DNA from 3 places in the Streptomyces sp. NPDC029526 genome. Region 3 is predicted to be linked to each of the others. Evidence: riboswitches for the same ligand, from Rfam matches in the RefSeq annotation. Region 3 holds a riboswitch; each other region holds the start of a gene.

Region 1 (5,317 bases), on a different contig from region 3:
GGCGTTCATCCTGCTGTTCGCCGGCTTCGAGACCACCGTCAACCTCATCGGCAACGGCACCTACGCCCTGCTCACCCATCCCGCGCAGCGCGCCCTGCTCCAGGACTCCCTGGCTTCCGGTGACCGCGGGCTGCTGGAGACCGGGGTGGAGGAACTGCTGCGCTACGACGGCCCGGTGGAGCTGGCGACCTGGCGGTTCGCGACGGAGCCGGTCACCATCGGCGGGCAGCGGATCGCCGCCGGGGACCCGGTGCTGGTCGTGCTCGCGGCGGCGGACCGGGACCCGGAGCGGTTCGACGGGCCGGACGTGCTGGACCTGGCGCGGCGTGACAATCCCCACCTGGGATACGGACACGGCATCCACTACTGCCTGGGTGCCCCGCTGGCGCGCCTGGAGGGGCAGACCGCGCTCGCCACGCTGCTGACCCGGCTGCCGGACCTCCGGCTGGCGGCGGATCCGGCCGAACTGCGCTGGCGGGGCGGGCTCATCATGCGCGGACTGCGCACCCTGCCGGTGGAATTCACTCCTCCGGCAAAGCCGAGCGAACCGGACGGCGCGGCCCTGCCCCCGACCCGACCAGCGGAAACATGACAGAGTCTCACACTCTGTGATCTCCACGTGATCTGCGCGGCATTAACTTGTGACAAGAGATCCTTCCCGATACGTTCACCCATCAACGGCGTGGCGCACGTGAGTTCGCGTCCGCCGCGTGGCAACCGCTGTCGTGTGAAAGGTCTCCGCATGCTCTCCGGGAACGGTCGGCACCGTCGCCCCCGCCAGGCACCGGCTTTCGTCGTCGCGGCCGGAGTCACCGGCTCCGCCATCGCCCTCCCGCTGTTGGCGGCCGGCAGCGCCAGTGCGGCCGACGGCAAGACGTGGGACCGGATCGCGGAGTGCGAGACCGGCGGCTCGTGGAGCGAGAACAGTGGCAACGGCTACTACGGCGGCCTCCAGATGAGCCAGGAGAAGTGGGAGAAGTACGGCGGGCTCGAGTACGCGGCCAGTGCCGACCTGGCCAGCCGCCGTCAGCAGATCGAGATAGCCGACAAGGCGCTCGCCGCCGAGGGTGTCGGCGACTGGGCGACCTGCGGTCTCGTCGCGGGGCTCCAGCCCGACTCGTCCGGCGGTGGCGCCGGACAGGACGGCGCCGCTACGGAAGAAACGGACATTCCGAACTCCCTGGGGCTGGGCAACTCCTCGGTCCCGCCCGCCGGCCCGGAGTCCGGATCCGGCGCCCCGTCCGCGACCCCCTCCCCGTCGCAGAGCACCCCGGACGGGACCGGCACCGCGGACGGTTCGGGTGACGCCACCGGGAAGGCCGACGACCCGGCCGCCTCGCCCACCAGTCCGGCTTCCCCCTCCGCCGAGGGTGAGAAATCCCGCAATGCGGGCAAGGAGAGCGGTGCGGACCAGGGTGACGCCCCGTCCGCATCCGCCGGCACCCCCTCGGAGGGCACCGGCCGCCACCGTGGCGCGCCCGCCCCGGAAGAGGTCGCCGGAGGCGGAGGCCGTGCGGGCGCTCCGGAGGGCGGCTACGTGGCGCAGGACGCCGGTGCCGCGCGCGGAGTGATGGGCGGGACGCCGGGCGTGAGTGCCGTCCTGGGCCTCTGGTCCGCCGCCGAGTCGTCCACCCCGGCCGTTCCGGCCCAGCCGTCCGCCACGCCCGAAGCGTCCCTGTCGGCGCAGGGGACGAGCCCGCTCTCCTCCTGGAACCAGTGACGAGCCGGTTCCCCTTGTACGGATCCAGCGGTTGACCCGTCCGGATCCAGCGGTGAACCCGTCCGGAGCCGGTGGCGAGTCCACCCGGATCCAGCGGCGAACCCGTCCGGAGCCGGTGGCGAACCCGCCCGGATCCGACGGCGAACCCGTCCGGATCCAGCGGCGAACCTATTCGGAACCACGGGAGAACCCGCTCTCTCCCGGGAGCGGATGGCCAGCCCTCTCCCGTCCTGCCGCCAGCAGCGTCCCGAAATAGCCCACTTGGGTGGAACGCCCCCGGTCAGAAGCTTCTGACCGGGGGCGTTCCGGGCGAAAGGGGCGGGCGAACAGCCCTCCGGGCGGCGACAGTTGACGTCATGTTTCGTACTGAATGTCCGGTTTAAAGTTTGTGAGACATAGGTCTCAGAAGCCGTGATCGTCTTTGAAATTCCGCCGAACGCGTGTCTACGGTCGTGACCGCTCGCCATCGCGGGCCCCGGCTGCCGCCACGCCGAATCCTGCCAGTGGCAGCCCGGGAACAGTCGTCGCACCAGTGCGCCGTAGGCAGGAGCGGGGGACCCAAGGTAGGCGCCGGATCCGGTGGTTGAACGCCGGGTGCGGCTTGGGGTGAAGCCGCGTCCCGAGAGGGGCGTGGCCGGGCAACTCAACCGGCCCGAACCCGACAGCTCACCTCGTAGGCGTCGGTGAGGGGATCCAACCATGCTGTTTTCCGGCAAGGGCAAGCACCGTCGTCCGTCCAAGGCCACTCGCGCCATCGCCGTCGCCGGCGTGACCGGCGCCGCCGTCGCCGCCCCGCTGATGGCGGCCGGCAACGCCTCCGCCGCCACCGCCGCCGAGTGGGACGCCGTCGCCCAGTGCGAGTCGGGCGGCAACTGGTCCATCAACACCGGCAACGGCTACTACGGCGGTCTGCAGTTCTCCGCCTCCACGTGGGCCGGCTTCGGCGGCACGAAGTACGCCTCCACCGCCGACCAGGCCACCAAGGCCCAGCAGATCGAGATCGCCGAGAAGGTCCTCGCGGGCCAGGGCAAGGGTGCCTGGCCGGTCTGCGGCAAGGGCCTGTCCAGCGCCGCGTACACCGGCGGCGGCTCCACCCAGAACCAGGGTGGCGCCTCGCAGCAGAGCGCCCCGAAGCAGGACACCGGCTCCACCGCCGAGCGCTCCACCGAGCAGCAGAAGCCGTCGCGCTCCGCCGAGCGCCCGGCGCAGAAGAAGACCGTCACCACCCCGACCGGCAAGAAGGTCAAGAAGGGCGACGGCGAGTACAAGGTCGTCAAGGGTGACACCCTCAGCTCCATCGCCGAGGAGCACGACGTCAAGGGCGGCTGGGCCAAGCTGTTCAAGCTGAACGACGACGTCGTCCAGGACGCCGACCTCATCTACCCGGGTCAGCAGCTGCACCTGAAGTAAGGAAGCAGCCCCAGGGCCGCGTCTCCCGGCCCCCTGGCCCCCGGCTCCCCGCCCCGGTGCGTGATCCCCGTACGCACCGGGGCGGGGCCATGACCGGACTCCTCCCGGACTCCCCTGCGGGGCGCCTCGCTGAACCGCCCCGGGCTCCGTGCGGGGCGTCTCGCCGGACGGCTGCCCGGGCTCCCTGCCGGACGGCTTCCCGCAGTCCCCGCCGGACGGCTTCCCGGACTCCTCGCCGAACTCCGTGCGGGGCGTCTCGCTGAACGGCCCCGGGCTCCCTGCCGGACGGCTTCCCGCAGTTCCCGCCGGACGGCTTCCCGCACTCCTCACCGGGCTCCGCCCGGGCTCTTCCCTGGCTCCTCCCGGGGCTTCGGGCCGGGCACTTTCCGGTCACGGTCTCCCGGGCCGTCTTTGTTCCGCGAAGAAACAATCTAAGCTTCGCTCTGTCCCCCGCGGCACTCCGTGGCACGAGCCACGGATGTCCAGGGGATGGGCGACCGGATGGCCGATCGCCCGGAGCCGGTTAGGCTCGGTCTCGCAGAGCCACCGAGGCCCTGCCCACTCGCGTCACATCCACGAAGGAGATGCTCGTGCCGTCCATCGACGTCGTCGTAGCCCGGGAAATCCTGGACTCCCGAGGCAACCCCACGGTCGAGGTCGAGGTCGGCCTCGACGACGGCAGCACGGGGCGTGCCGCCGTTCCCTCCGGCGCCTCCACGGGCGCCTTCGAGGCCGTCGAGCTGCGGGACGGGGACCCCGACCGCTACCAGGGCAAGGGCGTCGAGAAGGCCGTCCTCGCCGTCATCGAGCAGATCGGCCCGGAGCTGGTCGGCTACGACGCCACCGAGCAGCGCCTGATCGACCAGGCCATGTTCGACCTGGACGCCACCGACAACAAGGGCTCCCTCGGCGCCAACGCCATCCTGGGTGTCTCCCTGGCCGTCGCCCACGCCGCGTCCGAGGCGAGCGACCTGCCGCTGTTCCGCTACCTGGGCGGCCCCAACGCGCACCTGCTGCCGGTGCCGATGATGAACATCCTGAACGGCGGCTCGCACGCCGACTCCAACGTGGACATCCAGGAGTTCATGATCGCCCCGATCGGCGCGGAGTCCTTCTCCGAGGCCCTGCGCTGGGGCACCGAGGTCTACCACACGCTGAAGAAGGTCCTGAAGAGCAAGGGCCTGGCCACCGGCCTCGGCGACGAGGGCGGCTTCGCCCCGAACCTCGGCTCCAACCGCGAGGCCCTCGACCTCATCCTCGAAGCGATCAAGGAAGCCGGCTACACCCCCGGCGAGCAGATCGCCCTGGCGCTCGACGTCGCCGCCTCCGAGTTCTACAAGGACGGCTCCTACGTCTTCGAGGGCAAGGAGCGCACGGCCGCCGAGATGACCGAGTACTACGCCGAGCTGGTCGAGGCGTACCCGCTGGTCTCCATCGAGGACCCGCTGTTCGAGGACGACTGGGACGGCTGGAAGACCATCACCGCCAAGCTCGGCGACAAGGTGCAGCTCGTCGGTGACGACCTGTTCGTCACCAACCCCGAGCGCCTGGCCCGCGGCATCGACGAGGCCGCCGCCAACGCCCTGCTCGTCAAGGTCAACCAGATCGGTTCGCTCACCGAGACCCTGGACGCCGTCGAGCTGGCCCAGCGCAACGGCTTCAAGTGCATGATGTCCCACCGCTCCGGCGAGACCGAGGACGTCACCATCGCCGACCTGGCCGTCGCCACCAACTGCGGCCAGATCAAGACCGGCGCCCCGGCCCGTTCGGAGCGTGTCGCCAAGTACAACCAGCTGCTGCGCATCGAGGAGATCCTCGACGACGCCGCGGTGTACGCGGGCCGCAGCGCCTTCCCCCGCTTCAAGGGCTGAGCGCCCGCTCCGTAGGAAGCGTCGTCCGTACGTCCCCGCCCCGGTCCCGTACCGTGTGCGGGGACGTACGCACGTAGACCCACGGACGACGACGGCGAACCGGAGGCGGGCACATGGCGGTGAAGGACCGGGACCGTTTCTCCACCACGACCAGGATCCGGCTCCTCGGTGAGCAGACCGCGGCCCGGGTCTACCGCTCGCAGACCAAGCGGCAGGCGCGCCGCTCCCGGCTCACCGGCCGGGCCGCGCTGCTCGCCCTGGTGGTCTGCTCGCTGATCGTGGCCCTCGCCTACCCGATGCGGCAGTACGTCTCCCA
Region 2 (5,317 bases), on a different contig from region 3:
TCCCTCTCCCCCTCGCCGAGCTCCTCCGGCCTCAGCACACGCGTGCGTCCACTGTTCACCCGACCCCCCGATCAAGTCCCCCCTGGACCCTTGGAAGGTACCGCCGGGGACCGATGGCCGGTAGGTGGCGTCCTGCCCTTTTTGCCACCTGGTGCACAAACCGTCGACGACCGGGCACGCTCCGGGGCGGTCGGTCCGGGGCCGTCGGTCCGAGGCGGTCGGTCCGGGGCGGTCGGTCCGGAGCCGTCGGTCCGGGGCCGTCGGTCCGGGCACGCTCCAAGACCGTCGTACCGGGCGGCGGGCGGCGGGCGGCGGGCGGCCGGCCCTGCGGGGCGGGGTGGTCGGGCGCGCGCAGCCGGCCCGACGGGGCGGTCGGGCGCGTGCGGCCGGGGTGGCGCGCGGTGGCGGGGCGGGGCGGATGCGAGGAGCGGGGGGCCCGACGTGGTGAATGGGGGGCGTGCGCTGTCCGTATTCTCTGATCATGGCCGCACCCACCGCATATTCACTCATCGCCACCGACCTGGACGGGACGCTGCTGCGCGGCGACGACACCCTGTCGGACCGGACCCTCGCCGCGCTCGCGCAGGCCACGCGGGCCGGTGCCCGGCATCTGGTGGTGACGGGACGGCCGGCCCCCCGGGTGCGCCCCCTCCTGGAGGACCTCGGCTGCACGGGGCTCGCGGTGTGCGGGCAGGGCGCGCAGGTGTACGACGCGGGGACGGACCGGCTGCTGTGGTCGGTGACCCTGGACCGGGAGCTGGCGGAGACCGCGCTCGGCAAGATCGAGGCGGAGACGGGGGAGGTGTACGCGGCGGTCGACCAGGACGGGGTCGACGGGCTCACGCTGATCGAGCCGGGTTACCGGATGCCGCATCCCACGCTGCCCGCGGTGCGGGTGGAGCGGCGCTCGGACCTGTGGGCGCGGCCGATCAGCAAGGTGCTGCTGCGCCACCCGGTGCTGTCCGACGACGAGCTGGCGGCGACGGCCCGTTCGGTGATCGGCTCGCTGGCCACCGTCACCATGTCGGGGCCGGGCACGGTGGAGCTCCAGCCGTGCGGGATCACCAAGGCGACCGGCCTGGCGCTGGCGGCCGGGCACCTGGGCCTGAGTCCGGCGGACACCCTCGCATTCGGTGACATGCCCAACGACATCCCCATGTTCGACTGGGCGGCCCGAGGTGTCGCGATGGCCAACGCCCACCCGGAGCTGAAGGCGGTGGCCGACGAGGTCACCACGACGAACGAGGACGACGGCGTGGCCGTCGTCCTCGAGCGACTGTTCGGCGGGGGGCCGGTGCCGCACGTGCCCCAACACGTGCCGCACCCGTCCGCCCCGGGTGTCCCGTCCCCGCCCGCCGCGGGGAGGGTGGTGGCTCAGTACGCCCCGAAGACGTTGTCGATGGAGCCGTAGCGGTCGGCCGCGTAGTTGCAGGCCGCCGTGATGTTGGCGACCGGGTCGTACGGGTCGTAGACGGTGCCGGGCACGTGGTAGGCGGCGAAGGTCGGGTCGATGACCTGGAGCAGGCCCTTGGACGGGGTGCCCTTGGCGGCGTTGGAGTCCCACAGGTTGATGGCCTGCGGGTTGCCCGAGGACTCGCGGATGATGTTGCGGTGGATGCCCTCGTAGGAGCCGGGGATGCCGTGCTGGGCCATGACGGACAGCGACTCGCGGATCCAGCCGTCGAGGTTGTTCGGGTACACCGTCGCCGCGGTGGCGGCGGCCGGGGTGGCCGCCGCGGCGTTGGAGGCGCCGAACAGCGGCAGGGCGGCCACGGCGACGCCGGTGCCGGCCACGGCGAGGGTGCGGGCGAGACGGCGACCGCCGAAGCGGCGGAGCTGACCGGATGCAGGCATGTCTGTGTTCCTCTCCTACGCCTGCGAGGTGAGCTGTCGGGTTCGGACGGGAGAGTGTCCGGCCGTGCCCCTGCGGGCACGGCTTCACCCCGAGCCGTTCCGGCGCGTGGCCGTCCCGGCGACTTACCTGGGTCCCCCGCTCCTGCCGTGCGTGAGTGAGTTCGTCGATGGGTGGTGCGGGCGGCGGCAGGATTCGGCGTCCGCCCGGCGGCCCGGAACGTATGCGAGAGCACACGCCGGGAACAAGTGCGGCCGTCACGGTAAACGCTGCTTGATCTTGACATGGGCGGTTTGCGCCACTTGATCCTTTGCGGTCGCCACGGCCCAACTCGCCACGGGGCAACGGGGAACCGGCGGCTCGCGCCCGTCGTCCCTCTGTCGGGTGGCGCGTGACCGACCTCACGGGCCGGGGGCCGTCGGAGCATTTCACGCCAAGGGGAATTCGCTTGGTAATTGCGGCAAATCGGGCGTCGGGACGGGCAGGATGGTGCGCATGTCGAGGAGTGGCCCGGAGTGCGCAGAGATTCGCCCCGGAAAGTCGGAAAATGTTCCCTGTTGTCATCCGATCGAAAACGGGCCGGTCCTGATCGTCTCCTGCCCGGCCCGTATCCCCGGGCCCTGGCGGTGATCGAAACATGACCGGATACGCTGACTTGAGTGATGGCAGCGACCTATCGACAAACCGTGTAAACGCCAGTGGACACCAGCAGACAGGAGACCCCTCGTGACCGTCGTCGGGCCGTTCGGGCTGAGCGTGCGGGACCAGGCTCTGGAAGCCGATGTCCAGGCCGGGATGACGGCTGTCGAGGAAGGGCTGCTCGAGGCCACCAAGAGTGAGGTCCCCTTCATCACGGAGGCCGCCCAGCACCTGGTGCGGGCCGGCGGGAAGCGGTTCCGGCCGCTGCTGGTGATGCTCTCCGCCCAGTTCGGCGACCCCTACGCGCCCGGCATCGTGCCGTCGGCCGTGGTGGTGGAGCTGACCCACCTGGCCACGCTGTACCACGACGACGTGATGGACGAGGCCGCCGTGCGGCGCGGGGTCCCCAGCGCCAACACCCGCTGGGGCAACTCCGTCGCCGTCCTCACCGGCGATTTCCTCTTCGCCCGGGCCTCGCAGATCCTGGCCGACCTCGGCCCCGAGGCCGTCCGCGTGCAGGCCGTGGCGTTCGAGCGGCTCGTCACCGGGCAGATCCTGGAGACGGCGGGCCCGCAGGACGGCCGGGACCCCGTGGAGCACTACCTGGACGTGCTCGGCGGCAAGACCGGCTCCCTCGTCGCGGTCTCCTGCCGGTTCGGCGCCATGATGTCCGGCGCCGACGACACGGTCGTGGACGTGCTCACCCAGTACGGCGAACGCCTCGGCGTCGCGTTCCAGCTCGCCGACGACGTCCTGGACATCGCCTCCGACTCCCACGAGTCGGGCAAGACCCCGGGCACGGACCTGCGCGAGGGCGTCGCCACCCTGCCGGTGCTGCGCCTGCGCGAGCGGGCGGCCCGGCTCGGACTGGCCGACGACCTCGCCCTGTGCGAACTGCTCGACTCCGACCTCACCGACGACCGCCGGCACGCCGAGGCGCTGCGCCTGCTGCGCGCCCACCCCGCCCTGGAGCAGGCGCGCCGGGACACCGTCCGCTACGCCCAGGAGGCGCGCGCCGTGCTGGCCCCGCTGCCGGAGTGCGAGGCGCGGACGGCCCTGACGGAGCTGTGCGACGCCGTGGTGCACCGGGCGGGCTGACCCCCGGCCCGGACCGGCCGCGTGCGGTCCGGCACCGTGGTGCGCCGGGCGGGCCGGCCCCGGCCCGGACCGGCCGCCGCGTCCCGCCCCCGACGACCCCTACTGGTAGGCGGACCCGTGGCGCCCCGATGTCATACCCCAGCAGTACACGGAGTTGGGTCCGCGGTCTGACGCATCCTCCGCTGCGGTTTGGTCAGATGGAACACGACGGACATCACCAGTCCTCACCGATTCGGGTGAGAACGGCGGCTCGGGGTGAACAGGTGCGCAGCACGCGACGCAGGCCGCCGCCGACCAGGAGGTAAGGCACACATGGCACCGAACGCATCCGACGACCAGACGCCCGCGGAGCCGGCCGTCGAGCCCGGCCCGGCCCGTCGCAGGGCCGCCCGGTACGTCGTCCCGGTCACGGTGATGGGGGTGGCGGCCGCGACCATCGGGCTGGTGCCCGCCATCGCCAGCTCCGGTGACCCCGACCTGCCGGACATCACCGCCGCCCAGCTCATCGAGAAGATCGCGAAGTCGGACGTGGAGCAGCTGTCCGGCACCGTGAAGGTCACCACCGACCTCGGCCTGCCCGACCTCGGAGGGCTGGAGAGCAGCCTCACCTCCGGTGCCCTCGGCCAGGGCGGGGACGGATCCTCCGCCGACCCGTCCGCCAAGCTGACCGAGCTGGCCTCCGGTACCCACACGCTGCGCGTCGCCGCCGACGGCCCGGAGCGGCAGAAGCTGTCCCTCCTCGACGGCTCCGACGAGTACAGCCTCATCCACAACGGCAAGAACGTCTGGGGCTACGACAGCAAGTCCGACGAGGTGTTCCACGGCACGGTCGACGAGCAGCCCGGCGGGGAGCGCGGCGAGCACCAGCCGCCCGCCACCCCGAAGGACTTCGCCGAGGAGGCCCTGAAGGCGGTCGACGACACCACCTCCGTGACCGTGGACGGCACCGCCCAGGTGGCCGGTCGGGACGCCTACAAGCTGGTCGTCAAGCCCCGGCAGTCCGGCTCCACGGTCGGCGCGATCAGCATCGCCGTGGACCACGAGACCGGCATGCCGCTGAAGTTCACGCTCACCCCGGCGAGCGGCGGCGCGGCCGTCGTCGACGTCGGCTTCACCAAGGTCAGCTTCGCCCGGCCCGCCGCGTCGACCTTCGACTTCACCCCGCCCGAGGGCGCGAAGGTGACCGAGGAGGGCGCACTGGAGAAGCAGGCGGAGCGGCACGCCGGCAAGGACTCCGACCGGCCCGGGAAGGCCCCGAAGTCCGAGGAGGACCTCGGCAAGGGCCTCGACGGCATGAAGGTCCTCGGCGAGGGCTGGAACTCCGTCGCCACCTTCGACACCGGCGACCCGGGCCTGCCCGCGGGCGGCACCGGCAGCGACCTCGACGGCTTCCTCGGCTCCCTCGGCGACCAGGTCAAGGGCGAGTTCGGCACCGGCACGGTGTTCAGCACCCGCCTGGTCAACGCCCTGATCACCGAGGACGGCACCGTCTACGTCGGCGCGGTCACCAAGGACGCCCTGGTGAAGGCGGCCGACGGGGCGAAGTAGCCCCACACGGGGCCGAGGCGGGCGGCCCTACCGGGACGGTCGGCGCCGAGGGCCGTGGGTCCGCCGGGGGCCGTCGGCCCGCGTCACCTGGTGTTTCCAGCCCGCCGTGACCGGCCCTCCCAGCCCGCCGGGACCGGTCCTGCCAGGCCGTTCCGGCGGGCTTCGCCGTCGGCGCGGCGG
Region 3 (5,317 bases):
GCGTCGCCGTGCGGGTGCAGCTTTCCCATCACCTCGCCGACGACGCGGGCGCACTTCACGTACCCGCGCTCGGGGCGCAGGCCCATTTCGTTCATCTGGTAGACGATGCGGCGGTGCACCGGCTTCAGCCCGTCGCGCGCGTCCGGCAGGGCGCGGGAGTAGATGACCGAGTAGGCGTACTCGAGGAAGGAGCCCTGCATCTCGTCGACGACGTCGATGTCGAGGATCTTCTCCTCGTACGGCTCGTCGGGCGGCGGGGTCTTCGTGCTGCGGCGGGCCATCGCTGCCGGCTCCTTGCTGAGCGTGGGACGGATCTGACGCGGACCATTGTGGACCGCCGCACCGACAACCGGGACCAGACCCGGTCGCGGGACCTGCGGTGCGGGCGGGGTCGTGGCGGCGCGAGCAGAGTACGCGCCCCCGGGCGCGAACCGTCGGGCGGGCTCCCGGAATCCGCTCCGGCAGCCCCGCCTCGGCAGCCCCGCCCGCCCCGGCAACCCCGTCCGCCCGTCTCCGCCCCTCCGGAACCCAGCCCGTCCCCCGACGCCAGGCCCGGGCCCGTCTCCGCCCCTCCGGAACCCAGCCCGGCTCCCCACGCCAGGCCGGGCCCGTCTCCGCCTCTCCGGAACCCAGCCCCCGGCCCCCGACGGCAGGACCGCACGGGGCGCACCGACTGGCACGCGGCGGCACCCGGCGCCGCACGCGCCCCGTGCGCCCCCGCGCACCCCAGCCGCCCCCGCACCCCCCTGATCCCGTGCGCCGGCCGCGCTCGCGCGGGCCCTCCGGTTCCCGTTCTCGCTGTGGGCGTAGTCGGCGGCCCCCGGGAACTTCGCCGCTGCTCCGCACGCTTGCATACAGTGACAGGACCGGCAGGAACGGCGGGCTCGACGACCGCCACCGCGATCGAAGGGACGTACATGCCCATGGGTCACACGGCCACAGCCCAGGCAGGCTCCGGCGGCCTGACAGCGACCGAGCACCGCCTGGCCAACGGCCTGCGCGTGGTGCTCTCCGAGGACCACCTGACCCCGGTCGCCGCGGTGTGCCTCTGGTACGACGTCGGCTCGCGCCACGAGGTGGAGGGCCGCACCGGCCTGGCCCACCTCTTCGAGCACCTGATGTTCCAGGGCTCCGCCCAGGTCAAGGGCAACGGACACTTCGAACTGGTCCAGGGCGCGGGCGGCTCGCTCAACGGCACCACCAGCTTCGAGCGCACCAACTACTTCGAGACCATGCCCGCCCACCAGCTGGAGCTCGCGCTGTGGCTGGAGGCCGACCGCATGGGCTCGCTGCTGGCCGCCCTGGACGAGGAGTCCATGGAGAACCAGCGCGACGTCGTCAAGAACGAACGCCGCCAGCGCTACGACAACGTCCCCTACGGCACGGCCTTCGAGCGGCTGACCGCCCTCGTGTACCCGGAGGGCCACCCCTACCACCACACGCCCATCGGTTCGATGGCGGACCTGGACGCGGCGACCCTGGAGGACGCCCGCCGCTTCTTCCGCACCTACTACGCGCCGAACAACGCCGTGCTGTCGGTCGTCGGCGACATCGACCCCGAGCAGACGCTCGCCTGGATCGAGAAGTACTTCGGTTCCATCCCGTCCCACGACGGCAAGCCCGAGCCCCGTGACGGCTCCCTGCCGGACGTGATCGGCGGGGAGCTGCGCGAGGTCGTGACGGAGGAGGTGCCCGCGCGTGCCCTGATGGCCGCCTACCGGCTCCCGGAGGACGGCACCCGGGCGTGCGACGCGGCGGACCTGGCGCTCACCGTCCTGGGCGGCGGGGAGTCGTCGCGCATCTACAACCGGCTGGTGCGCCGCGACCGCACCGCCGTCGCCGCCGGGTTCGGCCTGCTGCGGCTCGCCGGGGCGCCGTCCCTGGGCTGGCTGGACGTGAAGACGTCCGGTGACGTCGAGGTGCCGGTGATCGAGGCGGCCGTGGACGAGGAGCTCGCCCGGTTCGCCGAGGAGGGCCCCACGGCCGAGGAGATGGAACGCGCGCAGGCCCAGTTGGAGCGCGAGTGGCTGGACCGGCTCGGCACGGTCGCGGGCCGTGCCGACGAACTGTGCCGGTACGCCGTCCTGTTCGGCGACCCGCAGCTCGCCCTGACCGCGGTGAGCCGGGTCCTGGAGGTGACGGCCGAGGAGGTGCAGGAGGTCGCCAAGGCCCGCCTGCGCCCCGACAACCGCGCGGTGCTCGTCTACGAGCCCCTCGCCGCCGGGGACGAGGACCCCGCACAGGCCGCCGTGGCCGCCGGCACCGACGAGAACGAGGAGACGGCGAAGTGACCGAGCTCGCCCCGATGGACTTCCACCCGCAGCCGCAGGCGGGCGACGCCAAGCCCTGGGCCTTCCCGGCCCCCGAGCGCGGCACGCTCGACAACGGCCTGACCGTGCTGCGCTGCCACCGCCCCGGCCAGCAGGTCGTCGCCGTCGAGGTGGTCCTCGACGCGCCGCTGGAGGCGGAGCCGGCGGGTCTCGACGGCGTCGCCACGATCATGGCGCGGGCCTTCTCCGAGGGCACCGACAAGCACTCCGCCGAGGACTTCGCCGCCGAACTGGAGCGCTGCGGCGCCACCCTGGACGCGCACGCCGACCACCCCGGTGTCCGCCTCAGCCTGGAGGTGCCGGCCTCCCGGCTCACCAAGGGCCTCGGGCTGCTCGCCGACGCCCTGAGGGCGCCGGCCTTCGCCGACAGCGAGGTGGAGCGGCTGGTCCGCAACCGCCTCGACGAGATCCCGCACGAGTTGGCCAACCCCTCGCGCCGGGCGGCCAAGGAGCTCTCCAAGGAGCTGTTCCCCGCCGACGCGCGCATGTCGCGCCCCCGCCAGGGCACCGAGGAGACCGTCGAGGGCATCGACGCGGCGGCCGTGCGCGCCTTCTACGAGCGGCACGTGCGGCCCGCCACGGCCACCGTGGTGGTGGTCGGTGACCTCACGGGCATCGACCTGGACGCGCTGCTCGGGGACACCCTCGGCGCGTGGACCGGTTCGCCGGGGCAGCCCCGGCCCGTTCCGCCGGTGACCGCCGACGACACCGGGCGGGTCGTGATCGTCGACCGTCCGGGAGCCGTCCAGACCCAGCTGCTCATCGGCCGCGTCGGCGCCGACCGGCACGACCGGGTGTGGCCCGCCCAGGTCCTCGGCACGTACTGCCTCGGGGGCACCCTCACCTCCCGCCTGGACCGCGTCCTGCGCGAGGAGAAGGGCTACACCTACGGCGTCCGCTCCTTCGCCCAGGTCCTGCGGTCCGCGCCGGACGGCACGGGCGCGGCCATGCTCGCCATCAGCGGTTCCGTGGACACCCCCAACACCGGGCCCGCACTGCAGGACCTGTGGAACGTGCTGCGCACGCTTGCCGCCGACGGCCTCACCGACGCCGAGCGGGACGTCGCGGTGCAGAACCTGGTGGGCGTGGCGCCCCTGAAGTACGAGACCGCCGCGGCGGTCGCGAGCACTCTGGCGGACCAGGTGGAGCAGCACCTGCCCGACGACTACCAGGCCGAGCTGTACCGGCAACTGGCCGCGACCGGCACCGTGGAGGCCACCGCGGCGGTCGTCAACGCCTTCCCGGTCGACCGGCTGGTGACCGTCCTCGTCGGCGACGCGGCGCAGATCAAGGCGCCCGTGGAGGCCCTCGGGATCGGCGAAGTGACCGTGGTGGCGGCCGAGTAGGACCCCGCGCAGTTTCCGCGCGCACGGCGCCCTGGTGACGGGAACGTCACCAGGGCGCCCGTATGCCCGAATTGGGGCGGAGGATGTCTGTCTGCCCTGTGGTGTGCGCTACAAATACCCCGATCCGTTTGAGGATCGAGCGGCCTCCCGCATAGCTTCGTGCGGGCTGTTCGTCGGGCAGTGCGCCGCACCCGCGGCACCGGACAGCCATCGCCGAATCCCCGTACGGCGCGAGTCAGGGGAGCCGGGGACCCACCGTCCCCAGGGGTGCATCGGACGCCCGCGCGTGTCGCGAGGGGGTCCGTAGGAGACCTTCCTGCTCCGAACCCGTCAGCTAACCCGGTAGGCGAGAGGGAAGGAAAGGACCAGCCTGTACATGGCGTTCACCCACGCCGCCGGCAAGCACCGCCGCCCCAGCCGCGTCCGTCGCGGCACCGCCCGCGCCGCGGGCGTCGCGGCCCTCGCCGGTTCCGGTGTCGCCGGTTCCCTCGCGGCCCCCGCGATGGCCGCCGAGCCCGCCGCGGCCCAGACCGGCATCACCCCCGTCGTCACCCTCGGCGACACGGTCGCCGACCAGATCGACGCCCAGGCCGCCGCGCAGCACGAGGCGGCCCGCGAGGCCGCCGAGGCCGAGGCCCGCAAGGCGGCCGAGAAGGCCGCCCGCAAGAAGGCCGCCGAGGAGGCGGAGCGGGCCCGCGAGGCGCAGGAACGCGCCGCCCGCGAGGCCGAGCGCGAGCGCCTCGACGCGTTCGTCTCGCCGATCCCCGGTTCCTACGTGTCCACCGGCTACAAGACCGGCGGCGCCGTCTGGTCCTCCGGCAGCCACACCGGGGTCGACTTCCACGCCGCGAACGGCACCCCCGTGCAGTCCGTCGGCCGTGGCACGGTCGTCGAGGCCGGCTGGGGCGGGGCCTACGGCAACCAGGTCGTCATCAGGATGCACGACGGCACCTACACCCAGTACGGCCACCTGTCGTCCATCGGCGTCTCGGTCGGCCAGGAGGTCACGCCGGGCCAGCAGATCGGTCTCTCCGGTTCCACCGGCAACGTCACGGGGGCGCACCTGCACTTCGAGGCGCGCACCAGCGCCGAGTACGGTTCGGACCTCGACCCCGTCGCGTACCTGCGCGCGCACGGCGTCTCCCTCTGACACCCCTTCCGGCCGCGGTCCGCGCCCGGAACACCCGAAAAGCCCCGGCTCGCCGAGCCGGGGCTTTTCGCGTCACGCGCACAGGGTGGCCGAAAAACAAGCAGGAATGTTCTCCGTCCCTCAATGAATCCCGCGCATTGCTTTAGAGTCACGGAAAGGACGTCCGCCGACGCGGCGTTTCCCGGGAATCGAACCGGAGGTCGCTCATGCGTGTTCCCGCGCACTCGGTGTGCGCCGCGATCCGCGACGACATCGTCGCCGGCGTCCATGCGCGCGGCAGCCGGCTCACCGAGGAACTCCTGGCCCGCCGCTACGGCGTGTCCCGGGTGCCGGTGCGCGAGGCGCTGCGCACGCTGGAGGCGGAGGGGTTCGTGGTGACCCGGCGGCACGCGGGCGCGTGCGTCGCCGAGCCCACCGAGCGGGAGGCCGCGGACCTGCTGGAGATGAGTCTGCTCCTGGAACCCCTCGGTGCCGCCCGGGCCGCCCGGCGC

The links. A riboswitch is a leader RNA that binds a small molecule or an ion and turns the genes downstream of it on or off. The one in region 3 is predicted to bind cyclic di-AMP.
Positions count from the first base shown of each region.
Region 1: linked by a shared signal. The riboswitch ahead of AB0F01_RS30365 (transglycosylase family protein) and the one ahead of AB0F01_RS18205 (M23 family metallopeptidase) in region 3 are both predicted to bind cyclic di-AMP.
Region 2: linked by a shared signal. The riboswitch ahead of AB0F01_RS06250 (transglycosylase SLT domain-containing protein) and the one ahead of AB0F01_RS18205 (M23 family metallopeptidase) in region 3 are both predicted to bind cyclic di-AMP.

Region 1 covers NZ_JBEZWE010000031.1:918-6,234, forward strand. The annotation lists gene AB0F01_RS30355 (cytochrome P450) at 1-592, shown strand, start outside; gene AB0F01_RS30360 (transglycosylase family protein) at 743-1,720, shown strand; cyclic di-AMP (ydaO/yuaA leader) riboswitch at 2,246-2,415, shown strand; gene AB0F01_RS30365 (transglycosylase family protein) at 2,420-3,130, shown strand; gene eno (phosphopyruvate hydratase) at 3,721-5,001, shown strand; gene AB0F01_RS30375 (septum formation initiator family protein) at 5,115-5,317, shown strand, end outside.
Region 2 covers NZ_JBEZWE010000002.1:152,585-157,901, forward strand. The annotation lists gene AB0F01_RS06240 (GNAT family N-acetyltransferase) at 1-38, opposite strand, end outside; gene AB0F01_RS06245 (HAD family hydrolase) at 482-1,411, shown strand; gene AB0F01_RS06250 (transglycosylase SLT domain-containing protein) at 1,375-1,854, opposite strand; cyclic di-AMP (ydaO/yuaA leader) riboswitch at 1,860-2,022, opposite strand; gene AB0F01_RS06255 (polyprenyl synthetase family protein) at 2,579-3,589, shown strand; gene AB0F01_RS06260 (sigma-E factor regulatory protein RseB domain-containing protein) at 3,902-5,137, shown strand.
Region 3 covers NZ_JBEZWE010000007.1:116,933-122,249, forward strand. The annotation lists gene AB0F01_RS18190 (DNA topoisomerase IV subunit A) at 1-281, opposite strand, end outside; gene AB0F01_RS18195 (pitrilysin family protein) at 918-2,291, shown strand; gene AB0F01_RS18200 (pitrilysin family protein) at 2,288-3,676, shown strand; cyclic di-AMP (ydaO/yuaA leader) riboswitch at 3,878-4,040, shown strand; gene AB0F01_RS18205 (M23 family metallopeptidase) at 4,053-4,826, shown strand; gene AB0F01_RS18210 (GntR family transcriptional regulator) at 5,033-5,317, shown strand, end outside.